Variovorax paradoxus: one gene and its partner. The protein of the gene in region 2 binds, or shares a complex with, the protein of the main gene of each other region. Links are inferred from orthologs where the notes say so. Each region holds a gene or a part of one and is shown on either strand. Other genes may lie near its edges. The genes, in order: QHG62_RS17740 and QHG62_RS23490.

What was found.
Region 1: the proteins of QHG62_RS23490 (region 2) and QHG62_RS17740 are in contact, whole or in part, in a cryo-EM structure (PDB 8ZAL), measured with the Escherichia coli proteins. The link is inferred for Variovorax paradoxus from one-to-one orthologs.

The regions. Positions count from the first base shown.
Region 1 is NZ_CP123990.1:3,675,081-3,686,601, reverse strand. What follows is about bases 2,551-5,388. They hold QHG62_RS17740 (efflux RND transporter periplasmic adaptor subunit), read left to right. Parts: upstream 2,551-3,219; coding sequence 3,220-4,557; downstream 4,558-5,388. Other genes in these bases: QHG62_RS17735 (DHA2 family efflux MFS transporter permease subunit), read left to right, coding at 4,590-5,388; QHG62_RS17745 (efflux transporter outer membrane subunit), read left to right, coding at 2,551-3,185. Outside these bases: QHG62_RS17755 (ABC transporter transmembrane domain-containing protein), read right to left, coding at 1-1,098; QHG62_RS17750 (MarR family winged helix-turn-helix transcriptional regulator), read left to right, coding at 1,175-1,711; more of QHG62_RS17745, read left to right, coding at 1,704-2,550; more of QHG62_RS17735, read left to right, coding at 5,389-6,155; QHG62_RS17730 (AGE family epimerase/isomerase), read right to left, coding at 6,190-7,389; QHG62_RS17725 (ABC transporter ATP-binding protein), read left to right, coding at 7,623-8,393; QHG62_RS17720 (ABC transporter ATP-binding protein), read left to right, coding at 8,395-9,102; QHG62_RS17715 (ABC transporter substrate-binding protein), read left to right, coding at 9,161-10,357; QHG62_RS17710 (branched-chain amino acid ABC transporter permease), read left to right, coding at 10,408-11,283; QHG62_RS17705 (branched-chain amino acid ABC transporter permease), read left to right, coding at 11,290-11,521. UniProt on the Escherichia coli protein: Part of the tripartite efflux system EmrAB-TolC, which confers resistance to antibiotics such as CCCP, FCCP, 2,4-dinitrophenol and nalidixic acid. EmrA is a drug-binding protein that provides a physical link between EmrB and TolC.
Region 2 is NZ_CP123990.1:4,880,850-4,892,408, reverse strand. The notes cover bases 4,058-6,933. They hold QHG62_RS23490 (TolC family outer membrane protein), read right to left. Parts: upstream 6,335-6,933; coding sequence 4,781-6,334; downstream 4,058-4,780. Other genes in these bases: QHG62_RS23480 (protein-L-isoaspartate O-methyltransferase family protein), read right to left, coding at 6,709-6,933; QHG62_RS23485 (rhodanese-like domain-containing protein), read right to left, coding at 6,356-6,694; QHG62_RS23495 (3-deoxy-D-manno-octulosonic acid transferase), read left to right, coding at 4,058-4,763. Outside these bases: QHG62_RS23510 (methylated-DNA--[protein]-cysteine S-methyltransferase), read right to left, coding at 1-273; QHG62_RS23505 (DNA-3-methyladenine glycosylase 2 family protein), read right to left, coding at 280-1,884; QHG62_RS23500 (phosphomannomutase/phosphoglucomutase), read left to right, coding at 1,996-3,378; more of QHG62_RS23495, read left to right, coding at 3,384-4,057; more of QHG62_RS23480, read right to left, coding at 6,934-7,386; QHG62_RS23475 (TetR/AcrR family transcriptional regulator), read right to left, coding at 7,477-8,154; QHG62_RS23470 (hypothetical protein), read left to right, coding at 8,268-8,663; QHG62_RS23465 (TonB-dependent receptor), read left to right, coding at 8,741-10,855; QHG62_RS23460 (AEC family transporter), read left to right, coding at 10,936-11,559. UniProt on the Escherichia coli protein: Outer membrane channel, which is required for the function of several efflux systems such as AcrAB-TolC, AcrEF-TolC, EmrAB-TolC and MacAB-TolC. These systems are involved in export of antibiotics and other toxic compounds from the cell.

The DNA of each region.
Region 1 (11,521 bases), 1.2 Mb from region 2 along the record:
CCTGGAAGGATAGTGAAAAGTGACGGTCTCGAACTTGACGGCACTGCCCGCGACGGGAACAGGCGCAGCCGCCGGATTCGCCGGCGAAACGATGGCCGCTGGTGCGTGCAGCAGTTCCATCAGGCGCTCGGTTGCTCCGGCGGCGCGCAGCAGGTCGCCATAGACCTCGCCGAGCACGGCGGTTGCACTTGCAAGAATCGCAACGTAGACCACCGTCTGGCCCAGGTGGCCCGCGGTGATGTCCCCGCGCAGCACGGCTTGCGTGCCCTGATACAGGCCCCAGAGCAGCGCCGCCGAGGTCGCGATGATGATGAATGCCACCAGCACCGAGCGTGCCTTGGTGCGCCGCACGGCGGTTCTGAATGCGTTCTCTGTCGACGCATTGAAGCGGCCGGCTTCGCGCGCTTCCGCTGTGTAGCTTTGCACCACCGGAATCGCATTGAGCACCTCGGCCGCAATGGCGCTCGAATCGGCCACGCGGTCCTGGCTGGCGCGCGAGAGTTTGCGCACGCGGCGGCCGAACCACATGCTCGGCAGCACCACCAGCACCAGGATCCCCAGCACCTGCACCATCACATAGGGATTGGTCCAGATCAGCACCGCCAGCGCGCCCACGCCCATGACGGCGTTGCGCAGTCCCATGCTGAGCGACGAGCCGACCACCGTCTGCACCAGCGTGGTGTCGGCAGTGAGGCGCGACAGCACTTCGCCGGTTTGCGTTGTCTCGAAGAACGCCGGGCTCTGGCGCAGCACATGTCCGTAGACCCCGTTGCGCAGGTCGGCCGTGACGCGTTCGCCGAGCCAGCTCACCGTATAGAAGCGTGCTGCCGAGAACAGGCCCAACGCGACAGCCACGGCGAAGAGGGCGCCGAAATGCTCCCGCAGCGCCATGGTCTGAGCGCCCTTGTCGGCGCTGATCAATCCGCCGTCGATGAGGCTGCGCAGCGCCAGCGGAAACACCAGCGTAGTGACGGCAGCCATCACCAGAAAAATTCCGGCCAGCACGATCTGGACGCGGTAGGGCCGAAGAAAAGGGCTCAGGCCCGACAGCGATCGGGGCGAGCCCTTGGCCGGTGAGGACAGGGGAGAAGAAGCCATGACGCGGATTCTAGCGACCCTTGCCGCCGCAAAGGCGGCCTTGACAATAATTGCTTGGGCAATTAATATTCTGGCCATGAGCGATGCAGACACCCCGCAAGTCCCCTCCGCCTCCGGTGATCCCGAACGGCGGCCGGCCGACTTCTACCGAGCCGAGACCTACAAGGCCGAGGAAAGCATCGGGTATTTGATGCGGCGCATATTGAGTGCGGTGGCCCAGGCCGTGGAAACCCGCATGTGCGAGCCCGGAAGCCCGACCTTTCCCCAATGGTTGCCTCTGTACAAGTTGCACGTCGGTGCCGCCACCACGGTGGCCGAACTGGCCCGGGCTTGCGAGCTCGACGCCGGTGCCATGACGCGCCTGCTCGACCGCCTGGAAGCCAAGGGCCTGTGCCGCCGTGTCCGATCGCTCGAAGACCGCCGCGTGGTCAACATCGAACTCACCGAAGAAGGCCGCGCCGCCGCCAAGGAAGTGCCATACGTGCTCAGCCGCGTGCAGAACGAACACCTGGCGGGTTTCACCAAAGAGGAATGGGAGCAGCTCAAGGGCTATCTGCGCCGCATCCTCGACAACGCGCAGGCCCTTGCAGCCCGTGGAGAAAAAAATGACTGATTCTTTCGCCGCCCGCGTCCTGCGGCGCACCCCCGTCATGGCCGCCGCAGTGCTGGTGGTTGCACTGGCCGGCTGTGCCGACATGGCCGGCATTGGCTCGCATGCCAAGCTGCGCGATGCGTTTTCGCTCGGCATTGCCGCCGACACCAGCGCCGCAGTTGTGCCCAGTGTCGACAGCCAATGGTGGCGAGCATTCGGCGACGCGCAACTCAACACGCTGGTCGACCAGGCTGTGGCCGGCAATCCGAACCTCCAGGTGGCACGTGCGCGCCTGGCGCGGGCGCAAGCCTCCGCGGACATTGCCGAGTCGGCGCTGAAGCCCAAGGTGAACGGTGAGCTCGACCTGAACCGCCAGAAGTTCAACAGCAACTACATCTATCCCGCACCGCTCGGGGGCTCGACCCAGAACATCGGCCTGCTGCAGCTCGGCGCGAGCTGGGAGCTCGACTTCTTCGGCAAGAACCGCACTGCGCTCGATGCCGCCATCGGCGCCGCCAATGCAGCCGCGGCCGATGCCGATGCCGCCCGCGTGCTGCTGGCCAGCAACGTGGCGCGCAGCTACTTTCAATGGGCCCGTCTCAACGAGCAGCTCGGCGTGGCCAAGCGCACGCTGGCGCAGCGCGATGAAACACTGAAGCTCGTGCGCGACCGTGTGTCCGCCGGCCTCGATACCCGTCTTGAACTGCGCCAGAGCGAAGGCGGCTTGCCCGAGGCCCGCCAGCAGATCGAAGCGCTCAACGAGCAGATTGCGCTGCAGCAGCACGCGCTCGATGCACTCGTCGGCCGGCCCAACGTGTCCGCATCGCTCAAGCCCCCGATGCTCGAGGCCGTGAAACCCATTGCGTTGCAAGCCAACATTCCGGCCGACCTGCTCGGCCGCCGTGCCGACATTGCGGCCGCGCGTTGGCGCGTCGAGGCCGCCACGAGCGATGTGGCCAATGCAAAGACGCAGTTCTATCCCAACGTGAACCTCACGGCCTTTGTCGGCTTCCAGAGCCTCGGCTTCGGCAAGCTGCTCAAGTCGGGCAGCGAGCAGTGGGGCGTGGGTCCCGCAATCCATCTGCCGATCTTCGAAGGCGGCCAGCTGCGCGCCAACCTGCGCGGCAAGGCGGCCGATCTCGACGCGGCCATCGAGAGCTACAACGCCACCGTGCTCGATGCCGTGCGCGACGCGGCCGACCAGGTGTCCAGCGCGCAATCGATCGCGCGCCAGCAGGCCGAACAGCGCGACGCGCAGACCGCCGCCGAGGGCGCCTACGACATTGCCGTGCAGCGCTACCGCGCCGGCCTTGGCAACTACCTGAACGTGCTGACCGCAGAAACCGCCGTGCTTGCACAACGCCGGCTGGCGGTCGACCTTGCCGCCCGCGCGCTCGACACGCAAGTGGGCCTGGCGCGTGCGCTGGGCGGCGGCTGGCAGCCGCCCACCACGGCCACAGCCAACGCGCCGGCTTCATCGGCCGCACTGAACTGAACCGACTTTTCTCGTCTTCGGAAAGAACTTCATCATGAGCGATAACAACACTCCGACGCCCGCTGCCACAGCAGCCGCCGCAACTCCTGAAGCCCCCGCCGGCAACGGCAAGCGCCGCCGCGCGCTCACCGCGCTTGCCGCGGTGGTCATCGTGGCCGGCGGCGGCTGGGGCATGTACGAATGGCTGGTTGCCAGCCACTACGAAAACACCGACAACGCCTACGTGCAGGGCAACGTGATCCAGATTACGCCGCAGATCGGCGGCACGGTCATGGCCATCAACGCCGACGACACCGACTTCGTGAAGGCCGGCCAGCCGTTGGTGCAGCTGGACCCCGCCGATGCAAAGGTGTCGCTCGAGCAGGCCGAGGCCGCGCTTGCGCAGGCCGTGCGCCAGGTGCGCACGCTGTATGCCAACAACGGCTCCCTTGCCGCACAGGTCAGCTTGCGCCAGGCCGACATCGTCAAGGCGCAGAGCGACATCGCCAAGGCACAGGACGACCTGCAGCGCCGCCGTGCACTGTCGGGCAACGGCGCGGTCTCGAAGGAAGAACTCAACCACGCCGAAACCGCGCTCGACAACGCCAAGAGCCAGCTGGCTGCAGCGCAGGCCGGCGTGGTGGCTGCGCGTGAAGCGCTGGCAAGCAACCAGTCGCTCACCGAAGGCACCAGCGTGGCCCAGCACCCGAGCGTGCTGGCCGCGGCCGCCAAGGTGCGGGAGGCCTACCTGGCCACCCAGCGCGTGGCCATGCCCGCGCCGGTCGATGGGTACGTTGCCAAGCGCACGGTGCAACTCGGCCAGCGCGTGGCGGCCGGCACGCCGATGATGTCGATCGTGCCGCTGAACCAGCTGTGGGTCGATGCCAACTTCAAGGAAGTGCAGCTGCGCAACATCCGCATCGACCAGCCCGTGAAGCTCACCGCCGACGTATACGGCAAGAAGGTCGAGTACACCGGCAAGGTGGCGGGCCTGGGCGTGGGCACCGGCAGTGCGTTTGCGCTGCTGCCGGCGCAAAACGCCACCGGCAACTGGATCAAGGTGGTGCAGCGCGTGCCCGTGCGCATTGCGCTCGACCCCGAGCAGCTCAAGGCCAACCCGCTGCGTATCGGCCTTTCGATGGACGCGGAGATCGACATCACGCAGAAGGGCGGCAAGATGCTGGCCGACGCACCGCGCGCCACGGCCATTTCGCAGACGCAGGTCTACAGCAAGCTCGACGACGGCGCCGACGCTGAAGTCGATCGCATCGTGGCCGCCAATCTCGGCCGCGGCACGCCTGCAGCCTCTGCGCAGCCCGCCGGCGGCCGTGCCGCACCCGCTGCAACCGCTGGCAATGCGGCTCACGCTGCGTCGCAGTCGCATCCCGGCTGATCGCGGTTGCCGAACTTTCCAAGGCAAACCCAATGGCCACTGCTGCCGCTTCCGCTTATGTAGCGCCGCCGCCGCTCGAGGGCTCCGCCCGCGTGTGGGGAACCGTCGCGCTCTCTGCGGCAACGTTCATGAACGTGCTCGACTCGTCGATCGCGAACGTGTCGCTGCCGGCCATCTCGGGTGACCTCGGGGTGAGCACCACCCAGGGCACCTGGGTCATTACCAGCTTTGCGGTGGCCAACGCCATTGCGGTGCCGCTCACGGGCTTCATGACCCAGCGCTTCGGCCAGGTGCGCCTGTTCATGGCGAGCGTGATCCTGTTCATGGTCAGCTCGCTGCTCTGCGGCCTGGCGCCCAACATGACCATGCTGATCGCGTTCCGCGCGCTGCAGGGCTTTGTCGCGGGACCGATGATCCCGCTGTCGCAAACGCTGCTGCTGTCGAGCTATCCGCGCGCCAAGGCCGGCCTGGCCATGGCCATGTGGTCGATGACCACGCTGGTGGCGCCCGTGATGGGGCCGCTCCTCGGCGGCTGGATCACCGACAACATCTCGTGGCCATGGATCTTCTACATCAACATTCCCGTGGGCATTGTTGCGGCGGCAATTACCTGGGCGCTTTACCGCGACCGTGAAAGCACCACGCGCAAGGTGCCCATCGACGCCATCGGCCTCGCGCTGCTGGTGCTGTGGGTTGGTGCCATGCAGCTCATGCTCGACAAGGGCAAGGAGCTCGACTGGTTCCATTCGCCAGAGATCATCACGATGGCCGTCGTGGCCGTGGTCGGCTTCGCGTTCTTCCTGATCTGGGAGCTGACCGACAAGCACCCGGTGGTCGACCTGTCGCTGTTCAAGCGGCGCAACTTCTGGTCGGGCGCGGTAGCCACCGCCGTGGCCTACGGGCTGTTCTTCGGCAACGTGGTGCTGCTGCCGCTGTGGCTGCAGCAGTGGATGGGCTACACCGCCACGCAGGCCGGCATGATCATGGCGCCCGTGGGGCTGCTGGCGATCTTCTTCTCGCCGGTGGTGGGCCTCACGGTGTCCAAGATCGACCCGCGCCGCTACGCGACTTTTTCGTTCCTGGTGTTTGCGCTGGTGCTGTGGATGCGGTCGAACTTCAACACGCAGGCCGACTTCGTGACGATCATCATCCCGACGATCATCCAGGGCATCGCGATGGCGTTCTTCTTCATTCCGCTGGTGACCATCACGCTGTCGGGCCTGACGCCCGACCGCATTCCGGCCGCCTCGGGGCTGTCGAACTTCCTGCGGATCACCGCGGGCGCCATGGGCACTTCGATCACCACCACGCTATGGGAAAACCGCGCGGCGCTGCATCACTCGCAGCTGGCCGAATCGGTGAACCAGGGCAACGGCGCGGCTGCCAGTGCCATGAACGGCCTTGCCAGCAGCGGCTTGAGCAGCGAGCAGGTGCTGGGGCAGATCAACCGCCTGGTCGATCAGCAATCGTTCATGCTGGCCGCCAACGACATCTTCTACGCGTCGGCCATTCTGTTCCTGCTGCTGATCCCGCTGGTGTGGTTGGCACGGCCGCAAAAGGGCGGTGCGGGCGGCGACGCTGCAGCAGGCGCGCACTAGGCGTTAACCCAGCTTGCGAAGAAGGGCGCGCTGGTCACGCGCCCAGCGCGCGCAGTACGTCGTAGCACGCACCCATGGTGTGATAGTCGGTCTTGCCGGCGGGGCTCTTCTCGTCGCTGATCTTGCGGTTGTCCGGCGTGAGAATGCGGTACCACGCCCCGTGCCGGTGGTCGACGAAGTGCTCCCAGCTGTAGGCCCAGATGCGGTCGTACCAACTCCAGTAGCCCTCGTCGCCGGTGCGCACGGCCAGCAGCGCGGCGGCGGCGAAGCTTTCGGCCTGCACCCAGAAGTACTTGTCGCCGTCGCACACCTTGCCGTCGGGGCCGAATCCGTAGACGAGGCCGCCATGCCCGGCGTCCCAGCCGCGCAGCATGGCGGTGTCGAAGAAGTGCCTCGCGCGCGTCACGATCCAGTCTGCTTCGCGGCCCGCCCCGACAAGGGCCCGCTCCAGCTGAAGCAGCAGCTTGGTCCATTCGGTGAGATGTCCGGTCTGAAAACCCCAGGGCCGGAAGATGTTGGTCTTGTCGCCGCGGTTGTAGTCCCAGTCGACCGACCAGTCATCGCGGTAATGCTCCCACACGAGTCCGCCGGCCAGTGCGGCAAGCTTGCCCGTCACCGATTCCGCGAGCGCCAGCGCACGATCGAGATAACGCGCCTCCTGCGTGGCTTCGTATGCGGCAAGCATCGCCTCGCAAGCGTGCATGTTGGCGTTCTGGCCCCTGTACGGCGCTACATGCCAATCAGGGTTGGCTTCATCGGCATACAGCGCATGTTGTGGTTCCCAGAAATGCCGTTCCATCAGTTGCCAGGTTTGCTCCAGGCCCGCGCGCGCTTCGTCGATTCCCGCCATCAGCGCGTGCGCGTGCGCAAGCAGCACGAAGGCCAGGCCGTAGCAATGGTGCGTGCCGTCTTGCACGGTCGCGCGCGCATCGTGCCAGTCGATCTGCCATGCGTAGCCGCCTCCCGGCTGTGCGTGCGCACGCTGCACAAAGGCCAAGCCGTGGCGTGCGGCGTCCAGATCCTGCGGTCTGCCGAAGCGCCGGTACGCCATGGCGTGGTTGAAGACGAAGCGCGTGCTGCTTACCAGGTGCCGCGTGCGCCGGTCGTACACCGCGCCGTCGTCCTTGAAGAAATGAAAGAAGCCGCCTGATGGGTCGCGGCTGACCGGCGCATAGAACGCCAGCGTGTCCAGGACGTGGCCGGCAAGAAGGTCGGGTGAGCGGAAGTTCGGCATGGACGGAACGGGAGGTACGCGACTAAGGGTTCGAACCGATAAGCCATTGTCATTGTGACGACAGTCTCACGCTGCCAGAGCACGGGGCATCGACTGGTTGCACTGCAGCATAGGCATTTGCCCCAGTATGCAACTGCGGGGCGCCCACCAACAATCAGGCCGCGCTCGGTAGTGGCGCATGAGATGGACCGCATGACCGACATATCTTTCCTGAACCCGGGCGACTTCGCGAGATGAGCGACGTCATCCTCGAAACACGCCAGCTCACCAAGGAATTCAAAGGGTTCACCGCGGTCAGCAAGGTCAACCTGTCGGTGGTGCGCGGCTCCATTCATGCGCTCATCGGCCCCAACGGCGCCGGCAAGACCACCTGCTTCAACCTGCTCACCAAGTTTCTCGAGCCGACCAGCGGCACGATTCTTTTCAACGGGCAGGACATCACGGGCGAGCAGCCGGCGCAAATCGCCCGGCGCGGAATCATCCGCTCCTTTCAGATATCGGCAGTGTTCCCGCACCTGACGCTGCTGGAGAACGTGCGTCTCGGCCTGCAACGTGCGCTCGGCACTTCGTACCATTTCTGGAAGAGCGAAAAGACGCTTGCGCCGCTCGATGCGCGCGCCCGCGAGCTGTTGGCCGAGGTCGGCCTGGCGGACCAGGCGGACGAACTGACCGTGAACCTGCCCTACGGCCACAAGCGCGCGCTCGAAATTGCCACCACGCTGGCCATGGACCCCGAGCTGATGCTGCTCGACGAGCCCACGCAGGGCATGGGCCACGAAGACGTGCATCGCGTGGCCGAACTCATCAAGCGCGTGTCGGCCGGCCGCACCATCCTCATGGTGGAGCACAACATGAGCGTGGTCTCGACCATTGCGGACACCATCACCGTGCTCCAGCGGGGCGCCGTGCTGGCTGAAGGCCCGTACGCCGACGTTTCGAAGAATCCGCAGGTGATGGAAGCCTACATGGGCACCACCGAAGGACAACTGCAGGGGGCACATTGACATGACCGCTGCACTCGAGATCAAGGACCTCCACGCCTGGTACGGCGAATCGCACGTGCTGCACGGCGTGAACATGGTGGTGCAGCCCGGCGAGGTGGTTACGCTGCTTGGCCGCAACGGGGCAGGGCGCACCAGCACGCTGCGCGCCATCATGGGCCTGACCGGCTCCCGCAAGGGCAGCATCGAAGTGAACGGCACGCAGACCATCGGCATGGCTACGCACCGCATCGCGCACCTGGGCATTGGCTATTGCCCTGAAGAGCGCGGCATCTTCGCCAGCCTTTCGGCCGAGGAAAACCTGCTGCTGCCACCGGCACTCAAGGGCGCGGGGCAGGGCATGTCGGTTGCCGAAATCTACGAGATGTTTCCCAACCTGGCCGAGCGCCGCAACAGCCCGGGCACGCGGCTTTCGGGCGGTGAGCAGCAGATGCTGGCGGTGGCGCGCATCCTGCGCACCGGCGCCAAGCTGCTGCTGCTCGACGAAATTTCCGAAGGCCTGGCGCCGGTGATCGTGCAGGCCCTCGCGCGAATGATCCACACCCTGCGCGGCAAGGGCTACACCATCGTGATGGTGGAGCAGAACTTCCGCTTTGCCGCGCCCTTGGCCGACCGCTTCTACGTGATGGAGCACGGCCGCATGGTCGAGGCTTTCGGCGCCAAGGAGCTCGAAGCCAAGATGCCCGTGCTCAGCGAACTGCTGGGCGTATAGCCGACCCCGCGCACTTATTTTCTCGTTGACTCTTTCAACCATCCAGGAGACACATACCATGCAAACAAAGCTCAAGATCATTGCGCTCATGCTCGGAGCCGCGGGCCTTGCGAGCCATGCCGTGCAGGCGCAAGAGAAGGTCGTCATCGGCTACATCAGCGACTTGTCCGGCCTGTATGCCGACCTGGAAGGCAAGGGCGGCGCCACCGCCATCCAGATGGCCATCGAGGACATGGGTGGCAAGGTGCTCGGCCAGCCGGTGGAAGTGCTGAGCGTCGACCACCAGAACAAGCCCGACATCGCCGCCTCGAAGGCACGCGAGTGGATCGACACCGCCGGCGCCACGATGATCTTCGCGGGCACCAATTCGGGCGTGGCGCTGGCCACCGCCAAGGTTGCACAAGAAAAGAAGCGCGTGTTCTTCACCAATGGCGCCGCCACCTCGGCGCTCACCAACGCGCAGTGCAGCCCCTACACCGTGCACTACGCGTACGACACCGTCGCGCTGGCCAAGAGCACCGGCGGCGCCGTGGTCGACACGGGCGGCAAGAGCTGGTTCTTCCTGACGGCCGACTACGCCTTCGGCCATGCGCTCGAGGCCGACACGGCCAAGGTCGTCAAGGCCAAGGGCGGCTCGGTGGTGGGCACGGTGCGGGCGCCGCTCAACGCGTCCGACTTCTCTTCCTTCCTGCTGCAGGCACAGAACTCCAAGGCGCAGGTGCTGGGCCTGGCCAACGCCGGCGGCGACTTCATCAACTCGATGAAGGCATCGAAGGAGTTCGGCATCGACAAGTCGATGAAGGTTGCGGGCCTGCTGGTGTTTCTTACCGACGTGAAGAGCCTGGGCCTGCCGGCCACGCAAGGCCTGCTGCACACCACCAGCTGGTACTGGGACGCCGACGACGAGTCGCGCAAGTGGGCCGCCCGCTACGAAGCCAAGACCAAGAACAAGCCCACCGACATCCAGGCCGCCGACTACTCGGCCACCATGGCCTACCTCAAGGCCGTCGAAGCCGTGAAGAGCACCGATGCCGACAAGGTGATGGCGCATCTCAAGAAGACGCCGATCAACGACTTCTACGCCAAGGGCGTGATCCGCGCGGACGGCCGCATGGTGCACGACATGCTGCTGGCAGAGGTCAAGAAGCCTTCGGAATCCAAGGGCCCGTGGGACCTGCTGAAGATCGTCAAGAAGGTGCCGGGCGACCAGGTCTATACCACCAAGGAAGAAAGCACCTGCGCCCTCTGGAAGTGACTGCTGCCCGCCACCCGGTCTTTTGACGCCTTTCTGAACCTGTCTCCACGATGAACATCTCAATGCCTGCCCTGTTGAGCCAGCTCCTTCTGGGGCTGGTCAACGGGTCGTTCTACGCGATCCTGAGCCTGGGGCTGGCGGTGATCTTCGGGCTGCTCAACGTCATCAACTTTGCGCATGGCGCACTGTTCATGATGGGAGCAGTGCTGTCGTGGATGGCGATGAATTACTTCAACGTCAACTACTGGGTCATGCTGGCGGTGGCGCCGCTCATCGTCGGCGTTTTTGGCGTGCTCATCGAGCGGCTGCTGCTGCGGTGGATCTACAAGCTCGACCACCTCTACGGCCTCTTGCTCACGCTGGGCCTCACGCTGCTGATCGAAGGCGGCTTCCGTTCGGTGTATGGCGTCTCGGGCCTGGCCTACAGCACGCCGGAGGCGCTGAGCGGCGGCACCAACCTCGGCTTCATGTTCCTGCCCAACTACCGCGCGTGGGTGGTGGTGGCTTCGCTCGTGGTGTGCTTTGCCACCTGGTATGCGATCGAGAAGACGCGGCTCGGCGCCTACCTTCGCGCGGGCACCGAGAACCCGCGGCTGGTCGAGGCCTTCGGCGTCAACGTGCCGCTGATGGTCACGCTGACCTACGGCTTCGGCGTGGCGCTGGCCGCATTTGCCGGTGTGCTTGCCGCGCCGGTCATCCAGATCTCGCCGCTGATGGGGCAGAACCTCATCATCATCGTGTTCGCGGTGGTCGTGATCGGCGGCATGGGCTCGATCATGGGCGCCATTCTCACGGGCCTCGGGCTCGGCGTGGTCGAGGGGCTGACCAAGGTGTTCTATCCGGAGGCCTCGGCCACCGTGGTGTTCGTGATCATGGTCGTGGTGCTGCTGATCCGCCCGGCCGGCCTGTTCGGCAGCGAGAAGTAAAAGTCCATGAAGAAAATATCGCTCGTCGTCTACGGAGTGCTGCTGCTGGCGCTCATTGCCGCACCTTTCATCGGCTTCTATCCCGTGTTCGTGATGAAGGTGCTGTGCTTTGCACTGTTTGCCTGCGCCTTCAACCTTCTGCTGGGTTACACCGGCATGCTGTCTTTCGGCCATGCCGCGTTCCTGGGCGGCTCTGCCTATCTCACTGGCCATGCGCTGAAGGTCTGGCACCTCACCC
Region 2 (11,559 bases):
CTGCCATACGCTCTGCTGGAACGTGGTGCCGTGCGACAGATCGAGTTTCACATCGAAGGTGTCGCGCTTGCCGGCAAAGTAGTCGCGCAGCTGCGCCCCGGCTTCGACCAGCGCGGGATGATCGTCCTTGGGTTGCCAGCCCGTGGTGTCGGGCCAATGGCGTTGCTGGTCGAACCAGACGCCCGCCAGGCCTTCGTCGGTGGCGGCCATGGTGATGCCGCCCAGCGGCGTTTCGATGTGCGATGTGTAGATGACTTTGGTCTTGAACTTCATGACATTTCAGGCGGAGGCGCCTGCCGTTGTGATGTTGCTGGAAGAAGGTTCTGCCGCGGGTGGTTCCGCGGTTGTGGCGGTTGCCGGTAATGGCGACGGTGCATGCCATGCGCGCAGCACCGCGTAGCTGCGCCAGGGGCGCCATGCCTGCGATGACTCGCTCGCCGCGCGTGCGGTTGTCACGCCCAATGCTTTTTGCAGCGCGACGTCTCCGGCCGGAAACGCATCGGGCCAGCGCAGCGCGCGCATGGCGATGTACTGCGCGGTCCAGGCGCCGATGCCCGGCAACTCCTGCAGCGCGGCGATGGTCGAAGGCACGTCGGCACGCGCATGCAGCGCCAGCTTGCCGGCCGCGACCTCGCGGGCAATGGCCTGCAGCGCGGCTTGCCGCTGGCGCACGATGCCGAGCTGCCCAAGTGCATCTCCGCTCGCGGCCGCCACGGCTGCAGGCGTGGGGAACAACCGGTCCAGGCCCTCGATGGGGGTGGCAATGGGTTCGCCGAACGCAGCCACCAACCGCGAGCCCAGCGTGCGCGCCGCAGCCACCGTGATCTGCTGGCCCAGCACTGCGCGCACCGCGAGTTCGAAGCCGTCGACGGTGCCCGGCACGCGCAGCCCGTCGCCGTGCGGAAAGGCTTCGTGCAGCGCGGCGTTGATGGCCATCGGCTCGGCATCGAGGTCGAGCATGGCCCGCGCGCGGCTGATCACGATCGGCAGCACCGCGGCAAGCGAATCGCTCACCGAGAGCAGCATCTGCTCGCGCTCCATGTCGAAGCGCAACTGCAGCCATCCGGCGTGCGTTTGCGTGCCTTGCTGCACGCGCAGCGTGCGGGCCAGCTGCACAAAGGTTGGCGTGCTGCCCTTGGCGGGCTCCTTGCCGTCGGCGGTGAACGCAACTTCGACGCCCCGCAGTGCACGGCGCGCAAAGAAGCCGAGCATTGCGTTCACGTCGTACGGCGGGCGAAAGCCCAGGCGCACTTCGATGGCTTTTGCTTCACCGCCCTCCGCGCCGCCCGCGCGCCGCAGCGCACTCGGGTTGAGGCCGTAGTGCTCCAGAAATGCGGCGTTGAAGCGGCGCACGCTCGCAAAGCCGCTGGCCAGTGCCACCTGCGTCATGGGCAGGCGCGTGTCGGCAATCAGCTGCTTGGCGGCCAGCAGCCGCCGCGTTTGCAGGTATTGCAGGGGCGAGACGCCGAACTGCGCCTCGAAGATGCGCCTCAGGTGCCGATCGCTCACGCCGAGCCGTGCTGCAATCTGTGCGGCGCCGGGGCCGTCCTCGGTCCAGGCATCGGGTTCGTCGATGAGGCGCGCGGCCTGGAGCGCGAGAATGCGCGAGGCATCTTCGGTGGACCAGCTTGCCGCCCGCGGCGCCAGTTCGGGCCGGCAGCGCAGGCAAGGGCGAAAGCCTTCCGCCTCGGCCTGCGCCGCATGGCGGAAGAACCGGCAGTTCTCGCGGCGGGGCAGCTTCACGCGGCAGACCGGCCTGCAATAGATGCCGGTGGAGGTCACCGCCGTGAAGAACGTGCCGTCGAAGCGCGCATCGTGCGTCTTCATTGCCAGGTAGCAGGCGTCGCTCTCGAGCACTTCGGTGGAGGCATGTGTGGAAGGCATGGGCAAATGATACGGTTTCGACTCGTTTCAACTGGCCGTTTTCGGACATGTGGGCACCAGGCTGCTTGCCTACAATGGCTCGGTCTTTAGAACTACAGGGAATGCCTTCTCATGCAACTCAGTGCGTCGATTTTCAAGGCCTACGACATCCGCGGCGTGGTACCCGTCACGCTCGATGCCGAGGTCGCCGAAGCGCTCGGCCGGGCCTTTGGCAGCGCCGCCCGTGCCGCCGGTGAAAAAACCGTGGCCGTGGGCCGCGACGGCCGCCTGTCGGGCCCTGCGCTCGCCGAAGCACTGATCAAGGGCCTTGTCGCCACCGGCATCGAGGTTATCAACGTGGGCGCCGTGACCACGCCCATGCTGTACTTTGCGGCGCACACGCTGTCGAGCAGCGGCATCCAGGTGACCGGCAGCCACAATCCGAAGGACTACAACGGCTTCAAGATGGTGCTGGCAGGCCGCGCCATCTACGGCGACGAGATCCAGGGCCTGCGCAAGGGGATGGAAGAAGGCACCGCCAAGCTGGCACCGGGCGGCAGCGTGCGCAATGTCGATGTGACCGAGGCCTATGTGAAGCGCATCGTCGGCGACATCAAGCTGGCGCGGCCACTGAAGATCGTGGTGGATTCGGGCAACGGCATTGCGGGCGCTTCGGCTCCCGCCATCTTCCGCGCCATCGGCTGCGAAGTGACCGAGCTGTTCAGCGAGGTCGACGGCGACTTTCCCAACCACCACCCCGACCCGAGCCGTCCCGAAAACCTGAAGGACTTGATGGCCGCGCTGGCCACGGGCGACGCCGAACTGGGCCTGGCCTTCGACGGCGACGGCGACCGCCTTGGCATCGTCACGAAAGACGGCCAGAACATCTTCCCCGACCGCCAGATGCAGCTCTTTGCGCAGGACGTGCTTTCGCGCGTGCCGGGCGGCACCATCGTTTACGACGTGAAGTGCTCGCAGCGCCTGGGGCCGGCCATCGAGGCCGCAGGCGGCAAGCCGATGATCTTCAAGACCGGCCATTCGCTCATCAAGGCCAAGATGAAGGAAATCGATTCACCGCTCGGCGGCGAAATGAGCGGCCACATCTTCTTCAAGGAGCGCTGGTTCGGCTTCGACGACGGCACCTATGCGGGCTGCCGCCTGCTCGAGATATTGAGCAAGACGCCCAACGCGAGCGACACGCTCAACGCGCTGCCCACGAGCTTCTCGACGCCCGAGCTCAACGTGAAGTGCGCCGAAGGCGAGCCGCATGCGGTGGTCGAAAAGCTGGTTTCAAGCGCAAGCTTTGCGGCACCCGCGGTGGTCTCGACCATCGACGGATTGCGCGTCGACTGGCCCGACGGCTTCGGCCTCATTCGCGCTTCCAACACCACGCCGGTGCTGGTGCTGCGCTTCGAAGGCCAGACCGATGCGGCCCTGAAGCGCATCGAAGCCGAGATGCTCGCGCTCCTCAGAACCGTGAAGGCCGACGCGACGCTGGCCGAAGCGTCGCACTGAACCCCGTGCGTTCGCTGCTGCTGCGCCTGTACGGCGTCTTCACCACCGTTGTGCAACCGCTGGTTCGCCGCAAGCTGCGGCGCCGCGCGGTGGCCGAGCCGGGCTATGGCGTGGCCGTGGAGGAACGCTTCGGCTACTACGACGATGCAACCACTGGCGAAGGGCAGTGCTGGGTGCATGCGGTTTCGCTCGGTGAAACACGCGCGGCCGCCATCCTGATTGCCGAGCTGCGTCGGCAGTACCCCGGCATACCCATTTTGCTCACGCACGGCACCGCCACCGGCCGCGAAGAGGGGGCCAAGCTGCTGGAGCCGGGCGACACGCAGGTCTGGCAGCCGTGGGACATGCCGGGCGCGGTGGCGCGTTTTCTCGATCGCTTCCAGCCGCGCATCGGCGTGCTGATGGAAACCGAAGTCTGGCCCGAGATGGCCGCCGCCTGCGCCGAGCGCCGCATTCCGCTCGTGCTTGCCAACGCACGCCTCAACGAAAAGTCGCTGGCCGCGGCCGAGCGCCTGAGCTGGCTCGCGCGGCCCGCGTATTCGGCGCTGGCCGCCGTGTGGGCACAGACGGAGGCCGACGCGCACCGGCTGGTGTCGCTTGGCGCCAAGGTGGCCGGCATCTACGGCAACCTCAAGTTCGATGCCTCGCCCGACGCGCGCCAGCTCACCGCGGCCGTGGCGCTGCGCGAGCGGCTGCCCAAGCCGATGGTGGTGCTTGCGAGCTCGCGCGACGGCGAAGAGCGCATGCTGCTCGAGGTGCTCAAGCGCTTCGGTGCCACGTCGCCCGTGCCGCCGGAGCAGGGCGCCGTCCGCTCGATTGCCAAGCGCGTGCATGACGTGCAATGGATGATCGTGCCGCGCCATCCGCAGCGCTTCGACGAAGTGGCCGCGCTCATCGAATCGCAAGGCTTTGCCGTGGCGCGCCGAAGCGCGGCCGGCCAGCCGACCGATGCAGAGATATGGCTTGGCGATTCGCTCGGCGAAATGGCGCTTTACTACGGCCTGGCCGATGTTGCGCTGCTGGGCGGAAGCTTCGAACCGCTGGGCGGCCAGAACCTCATCGAGCCCGCCGCTTGCGGCTGTCCGGTGGTCATGGGCCCCTCGACCTTCAACTTTGCCGAAGCGGCGCAGCTTTCGCTTGCGGCCGGTGCCTCGCTGCGCGTCGAGAACATGGAGCAGGCGGTGACGGCGGCCCTCAAGCTGGTCGAGAACCCCGAGCGCCGCGCTGCGATGGCGCAGGCCGCGCTGGCTTTTTCATCGTCCAACCGCGGGGCGGCCGAGCGCACCGCCGCGGCCGTGCTTGCCATTGCGCAGGCTGCCGACCCCGTGCCGACCGGCGCCGCGCCTCTGGAAGAAGACGCGAGAGCGGAACCCACGCTCGAGTAGCCGCGTGGGCTGAATTCTCAGCGAACGGGGGGATTCAGGATGACCGGTGGCGGCGGTGCCGAAGGCATCGTCGGAGCCGGCGGATTGAACGGCGGCACAGGCACGGGCGGCACCACCGGAATGCTCGGCGGCGTGACCGGCACCACCGTCGAAGGCGCCGTCTGCGGGCGCTCGCCGGTCGAAGGCTGTGCCGGCTGCGAAGACGGGCCGCCGTTCTTCGCCAGCGTCGCGTTGATCGCGTTCATGTCGTCCACCGTCAGCGTGCCGTTGGCCTGGCGCAGCTTCAGGTTGCCCAGCAGCACGTTGTAGCGCGCCTGCGCAAGGTCGCGCTTGGTCTGGTACAGCTGGCTTTGCGAATTGAGCACATCGATGTTGATGCGCACGCCCACCTGGTAGCCGAGCCGGTTGGCGTCGAGCGCGCTCTGGCTCGAGGCTTCGGCGGCTTCGAGCGCCTTGACCTGGCCCGCGCCGGATACCAGCCCGAGGTAGGCTGCGCGGGTGGCCTGCGCCACGCTGCGGCGGGTGCCTTCGAGCACGCTGCGCGACTGCTCTTCGAGTGCCAGCGTTTCCTTGATGCGGTTCTCGGTGGCAAAGCCCGCGAAGAGCGGCATGTTGAACACCACGCCCACCGACGCGGCATCGATGCGCGTGCCCACAGTGCTGGTGCTGGTGCCGTGCGGATTGCGCGTGATGTTGTAGCCCAGGTTGGCGTCCAGCGTGGGCTTGTGGCCGGCTTCGGCCTTGCGGATTTCGAGGCCGGCCACGTCGAGGCCGAGCCGCGCCTGGCGGATGGAGGGATGCGCTTCTTCGGCCTGCGCCACCCATGCATCGATGCTTGCGGGCATGGCCGTTGGCAGCACCACGGGCTGCGCCAGCGGAACCGGCACGCTGCCGGGCCTGCCGACCAGCTGGTCGAGGACGATCTTCTTGACCTGCAGGTCGTTCTCCGCGGCAATCTCTTGCGCAATGACGAGGTCGTAGCGCGCCTGTGCTTCACGCGTGTCGGTGATGGTGGAAGTGCCGACCTCGAAGTTGCGCTTGGCCGACGCGAGCTGCTCGGCCACGGCCACCTTTTGCGCGCGCACCAGCGTCAGGCTGTCCTGGCTGGCGAGCACGTCGAAATACGCTTGGCTCACGCGAACGATCAGGTCCTGCTCGGCCGCGGTGAGCACCGCCTCGGCAATCTCGGCCTGGCGCTTGCCCTGCTCGTAGGTGGCCCAGTTGGCGGGCCGGTAGATCGGCTGCGTGGCGTTGATGCCGACGTTCTGCGTCGTGAAGTCGCGCGGCGTGCTGGTGCCGCGGCCGGGGCCGGTGAGGGTGTCGATGTCGAGATTGTTGCGCGTGGCGCCGGCCGTGAGCCCCACGGCGGGAAGAATGCCCGCCTTGGCCTGCGCCGCGCGCGCCACGTTCGCGTCGTACTGGGCTCGCGCACCCTGGTAGGTGGCGTCGAAGCCGCGTGCGGATTCGTAGAGTTCGTTCAGTGTCTGGCCTTGGGCCGGCAGTGCGAGCAGGGTGGCAAAGAGACTTGCGAGCGCTGCGGAAAGAGGCAAAAGCCTGGGCCTGGAAGGCATTGAACGTCCTTGAAGAAAGAATCAGTAGCGCGGCACGGCCGGGTCGTGCTGTGCGGACCAGGCGTCGATGCCGCCGGCCACGTTGGCCAGCTCGGCAAAGCCGTTCTGGCTCAGGAAGGCCGCCACGCGCTGGCTGCGCGCGCCGTGATGGCACAGGCACGCAATGCGCTGGCCTTCGTCGAGTTCGGAAAGCCGCCCCGGAATCTCGTTCATCGGGATGGCGACCAGCGTGAAGCCCTGGGGCGCGACGCTTGCCGTCTGCAGTTCCCAGGGTTCGCGCACGTCGAGCAGCACGGGCGCCGCATCGGGGTTCTGGGCAAACCAGGCTGCAAGATCGGCGGGGCGGACTTGATCGATCATTCGAAGACGTCCGTTCAGAACGAGAAGCGCGAAGGCTCGGGGAAATTGAGCAGCCGCGGCGCCACCGTGTCCCACGGCTGGATCGTGTCCCACTTGCTTTCGCTGCTGCGGGTGACGAAGTGCGCGCGCATCATGGGTTCTTCGCCCACGATGGCGGCCAGGCGGCCACCCACCTTGAGAGAGCCGAGCAGGTTCTGCGGAATGCGGGCGACGGAACCGCTGAGCACGATCACGTCGAAGCTCGGGCCGCTCGGCAGCGGCACGGCGCCGTCGGCGTTGCGCACTTCCACGTTGGCAACGCCGTTCTGGCGCAGCGTCTCGGCGGCGCGGGCGGCCAGCACGGGGTCGATTTCGAGCGACAGCACCTGGGCGGCGCGATGGGCGAGCAGGGCGGCCATGAAGCCGGAGCCGGTACCGATCTCGAGCACCGACTCGTGCTTTTGCACGTGCAGGTCCTGCAGCATGCGCGCCTCGACCTTGGGCGAGAGCATCACCTGGCCGGGAACGGAGCCGTCGCCGAGCGGAATTTCCATGTCGAAGAAGGCCAGGCCGCGATGCGCGGGCGGCACGTAGTCTTCGCGCCGGATGGCAGCCAGCAGGTCGAGAATTTCGAGGTCCAGCACATCCCAGGGCCGGATCTGCTGCTCGATCATGTTGAAGCGCAAGCGCTCGAGGGTGGGGGTCGGGTTCATTGGGGGCTTTTCCTTGTGGGGCTCAGGACAAACCTTCAATTTTAGGTTGCGCAGCGCCCGCTCGCGGAAGCCCGGCCATCCATGCACGCTTCATGCCGCGGCTCCCGGGCGGCGGGTAAGGCCGTAAAGCACGGTTTCCGCCTGGGTGGCAAGGTACTTTTCAGGGTCGAGCGAGGTGTCTTCGTCGACACACACCATGGCCGAGTGCTTCCACAGCATCAGGAAGACCATGGGCGCCACCACCGAGTAAATGGCGTGGTCGATGTCGACCGGCGCGAATTCGCCCTTGTCGATGCCACGTTGCAGGATGCGCCGCAACAGCGAATGGCCCGGCCGGATCACTTCCTTGCGGTAGAACTCCGCCAGGTCCGGAAAATTGGCGCCTTCGCTCATCATGAGCTTGGTCAGGCCCGAAGCCTTGGTCATGCCGACCCGCTCCCACCAGACGCGCATGCAATAGCGCAGCATGTCGGCCGAGGTGCCCTCGAAGGTTTCGAACTCTTCGTTCCACTCGGAGAACCGGCCGCTGAGGTTTTCGACCACCACGGCCTTGAAGAGCTCTTCCTTGCTCGGAAAATAAAGAAAGAGCGTGCCCTTGGAGACCCCGGCGCGCGCCGCGACTTCCTCGGAGCGGGTGGCGGCAAAGCCTTTTTCAACGAACAGATCGAGTGCCGCCGCCAGCAGTTCGCCGGGGCGCGCCTCCTTGCGGCGCTCGCGTTTGGAGCGCACCGGGCAGATCTTGTCGACAAAGGAACGGGGCGTGGGCATGAGATTAATGACTCGCGGGTTAGTAATGTAGTGACCCGCATCCGGCCCGTCAAGCCGCGACAATATCGGGTTCGCTTTTTTCCTGCCCGCTCCGTTTTCAACACCCGCTCCCTGTGCACACCGCCTGCCAAGCTCCACACCGGTCGATTCTGTCGACCCGCGCGATCGCCGTCGCGCTGGTGGTTGCGCTGTGGTTTGCGGGTACGCTGGGGCTGATCCACCGGACGCTGCACGTGCCCGGGCTGGGGCAGGCCAGCTCCGCCGCGCAGGCTGTCCATGCCGACGCTGCGGGCAAGCACATCCACGGAATTGCCAGCCTCTTCGGCGACCATTCCGATGCCGAGTGCCGGCTGTACGACCAGCTGTCGCACGGTTCGGGCGCCTTGGGTGTGCCCATGGTGGTGCTGCCGGTGCTGTTGCCGTCGGCCACCTTTGCGTATCTCCAGGGCGAGGCCATCGCCCGCTGGGTTGCGCTGTTCGACGCGCGCGGCCCGCCTTCCACTCGCTGAATCCCTCCGTGTTCCGGTTGCTGCACCGCCTCTGGTGGTCGCGGCAGATCGTCCATTGATTCAACGAGTGCCCATTCATGATTCCCAATTTCCGTCGCAACGCCATCGGCGCTGCCGTTCTTTCGCTCGCCTCTTTCGCGAGCCTGGCCCAGGCGCAACCGCAGCCCCAGCCGGCCCCCCAGCCGCAATCCGCTGAAGCGCCCGCGGCCTCCCTGCCTGAAATTGCCGTCACCGGCAATCCGCTAGGCGCGGCCGACCTGATTGCGCCCACCACCACGCTCTCGGGCGACAAGCTGCTGATGCGCTCCGAATCGACGCTCGGCGAAACGCTCAACAACCTTCCCGGCGTGAGCAGCAGCTACTTCGGGCCCAACGCGAGCCGCCCGATCATTCGCGGCCTGGACGGCGACCGCATCCGCATCCTGCAGAACGGCGGCGGCGCGCCCGATGCTTCGGCGCTGAGTTACGACCACGCGGTGCCGGTCGATTCGCTGGTGACCGACCGCGTCGAAGTGCTGCGCGGGCCGTCTGCGCTGCAGTACGGCGGCAGTGCGGTGGGCGGCGTGGTCAACGTCATCGACAACCGCATTCCGACCGAGCCGATCGACGGCTTCGGCGGCCGTGCCGACCTGGGCTTTTCGACCGGCAACAAGGAAAAGAACGGCGGTGTGGTCTTCGAGGGCGGCAACGGCCGCCTGGCGCTGCACGTCGATGCGTTCAACCGCGACTCCAAGGACGTCTCGGTGCCCATCGAACTGGAATGCACCAAGCCTGGCCGTCCCACGCTGGCGCGCAAGATCTGCAATTCGGCCAACGAGGCGCACGGCGGCGCCGTGGGCGGCACGCTGTTCTTCGACCAGGGATGGATCGGCGCTTCGGCGAGCACCTACCGCAGCAACTACGGCACGGTGGCCGAAGACGACGTGACCATCGGCATGAAGTCCGACCGCTATGCCATCGAAGGCGAATGGCGCCCGGGCGGCATCATCAGCAGCGTTCACGCCAAGCTCAGCCACACCGACTACCGCCACACCGAGTTCGAAGGCGGCGAGGCCGGCACCACCTTCTCGAACATGAGCAATGACCTGCGCATCGAGGCGCGCCACCAGAAGATCGGCAACCTCGAAGGCCTGGTGGGTTTCAGCAGCGAGACCAACCGCTTTGCCGCGGACGGCGCGGAAGCCTTTGCGCCGCACAGCCGCACGCGCTCCAACGCGCTGTTCATGTACGAAGAGCTCGGCACCTCATGGGGCCGGCTGAGCTTTGGCGCGCGCACCGAGAAGGTCCGCATCACCTCGCTCGGCTATCCGGACGACCCGAGCGTGACGCGTTTTGCGGTCGGCGAGCGCACCTTCAACCCGCACAGCGCGGCCCTGGGCGCGCTGGTCAACCTGACGCCGCAGTGGCAGCTCACCTCGAACCTGGCCTACACCGAGCGGGCTCCGAAGGACTACGAACTGCTTGCCAACGGCCCGCACGTGGCAACGGCCGCATGGGAGGTCGGCAACCCGAATCTCGAGAAGGAAAAGTCGACCGGCTTCGACCTGGGGGCGCAATGGAAGTCGGGCGCCAACACCGCCCGCGTCAACGCGTACGTCACGCGTTTCCGCAACTACATCGGCCTGACGGCATCGGGCCGCACGCTCGATGAAGAAGGCCAGGTGGTGACCGACCCGGAGGCGACGGACACGCTGGCCGAGTACCTCTACAGCGGCGTGCGCGCGCGGTTCACCGGCATCGAGGCGAACGGCAACCTGCGCCTCTTGGGCACCGACGGCTTTGCGCGTTCGGCGGACGGCTCCACGCTCGACCTGGAGTGGCGCGGCGACATCGTGCGGGCCAAGAACCTCGACACCGGCGAGCCGCTGCCGCGCATTGCGCCGCTGCGCGTGGGCGCCACGCTGGCCTACGGCAATGGCCCGTGGGGTGCGCGCCTGGGCTTCGACTACAACGCGGCGCAGCGCCGGGTGCCGAGCGTGGGCGCGCGTGAGACCGACTCCTACACGCTGTGGAATGCGGCCGTCACGTACCGCATGAAGGTGCAGCGCGCCAACCTCACCTGGTATGCGCGTGTCGACAACATCACCAACAAGCTGGCCTACAGCCCGACATCGATCCTGACGACGACGGTGTACCCGAACGCGCCGCTGCCGGGACGTTCGCTGAAGGTCGGCCTGCGCGTGACGTTCTGACCTGACGCCCATCAGGCCTGCTCTTTCTCGAAAGGAAAGGGCAGGCCGGGCTGAGCGCACCCTCGGCTATCCTCGACCGGGTGAACCCGTTCGTCATTTCCTCGCTGCTGCCGGTCGTCGTCCTGATCGCAGCAGGCTACCTGGCAGGCCGGCGCCGCTGGATCGGCGGCAACGCCGTCAAGGACCTTTCCAACCTGATCTTCCTGCTGCTTGCGCCGGCGCTGCTGTTCCGTGCGATGAGCACGGTGCACGTGGAAGAACTCAGCCTCAAGCCTGTGGCGGCGTACTTCATTGCATCGGGCCTGCTGTTCGCGGGCACATTGGCGCTGCGCGGCTTCAACCGCACGGCAGCCGTCCTGGCGCTGGCCAACACCTACAGCAATACCGTGATGATCGGCATCGTGCTGGTCGGCCTTGCGTATGGCGACCAAGGCATGGTGGTGCTGCTCACGCTGATCTCGCTGCATTCGCTGGTGCTGTTGACGAGCGCCACCGTGGTGCTGGAGCTGGCCGTGGCGCGCGAGCATGCGGTGGTGAGCGGCGAGGAGAAGCGTTCCATGGTTCGCACGGTGCTGCGGGCTCTTCGCAACGCCATCATCCACCCGGTGCCGATGCCGATCATCGCGGGGCTGCTGTTCGCGCAGACGGGGCTCGTGATGCCCGACTTTCTCGACAAGCCGATCATGCTGCTCGGGCAGGCCTTC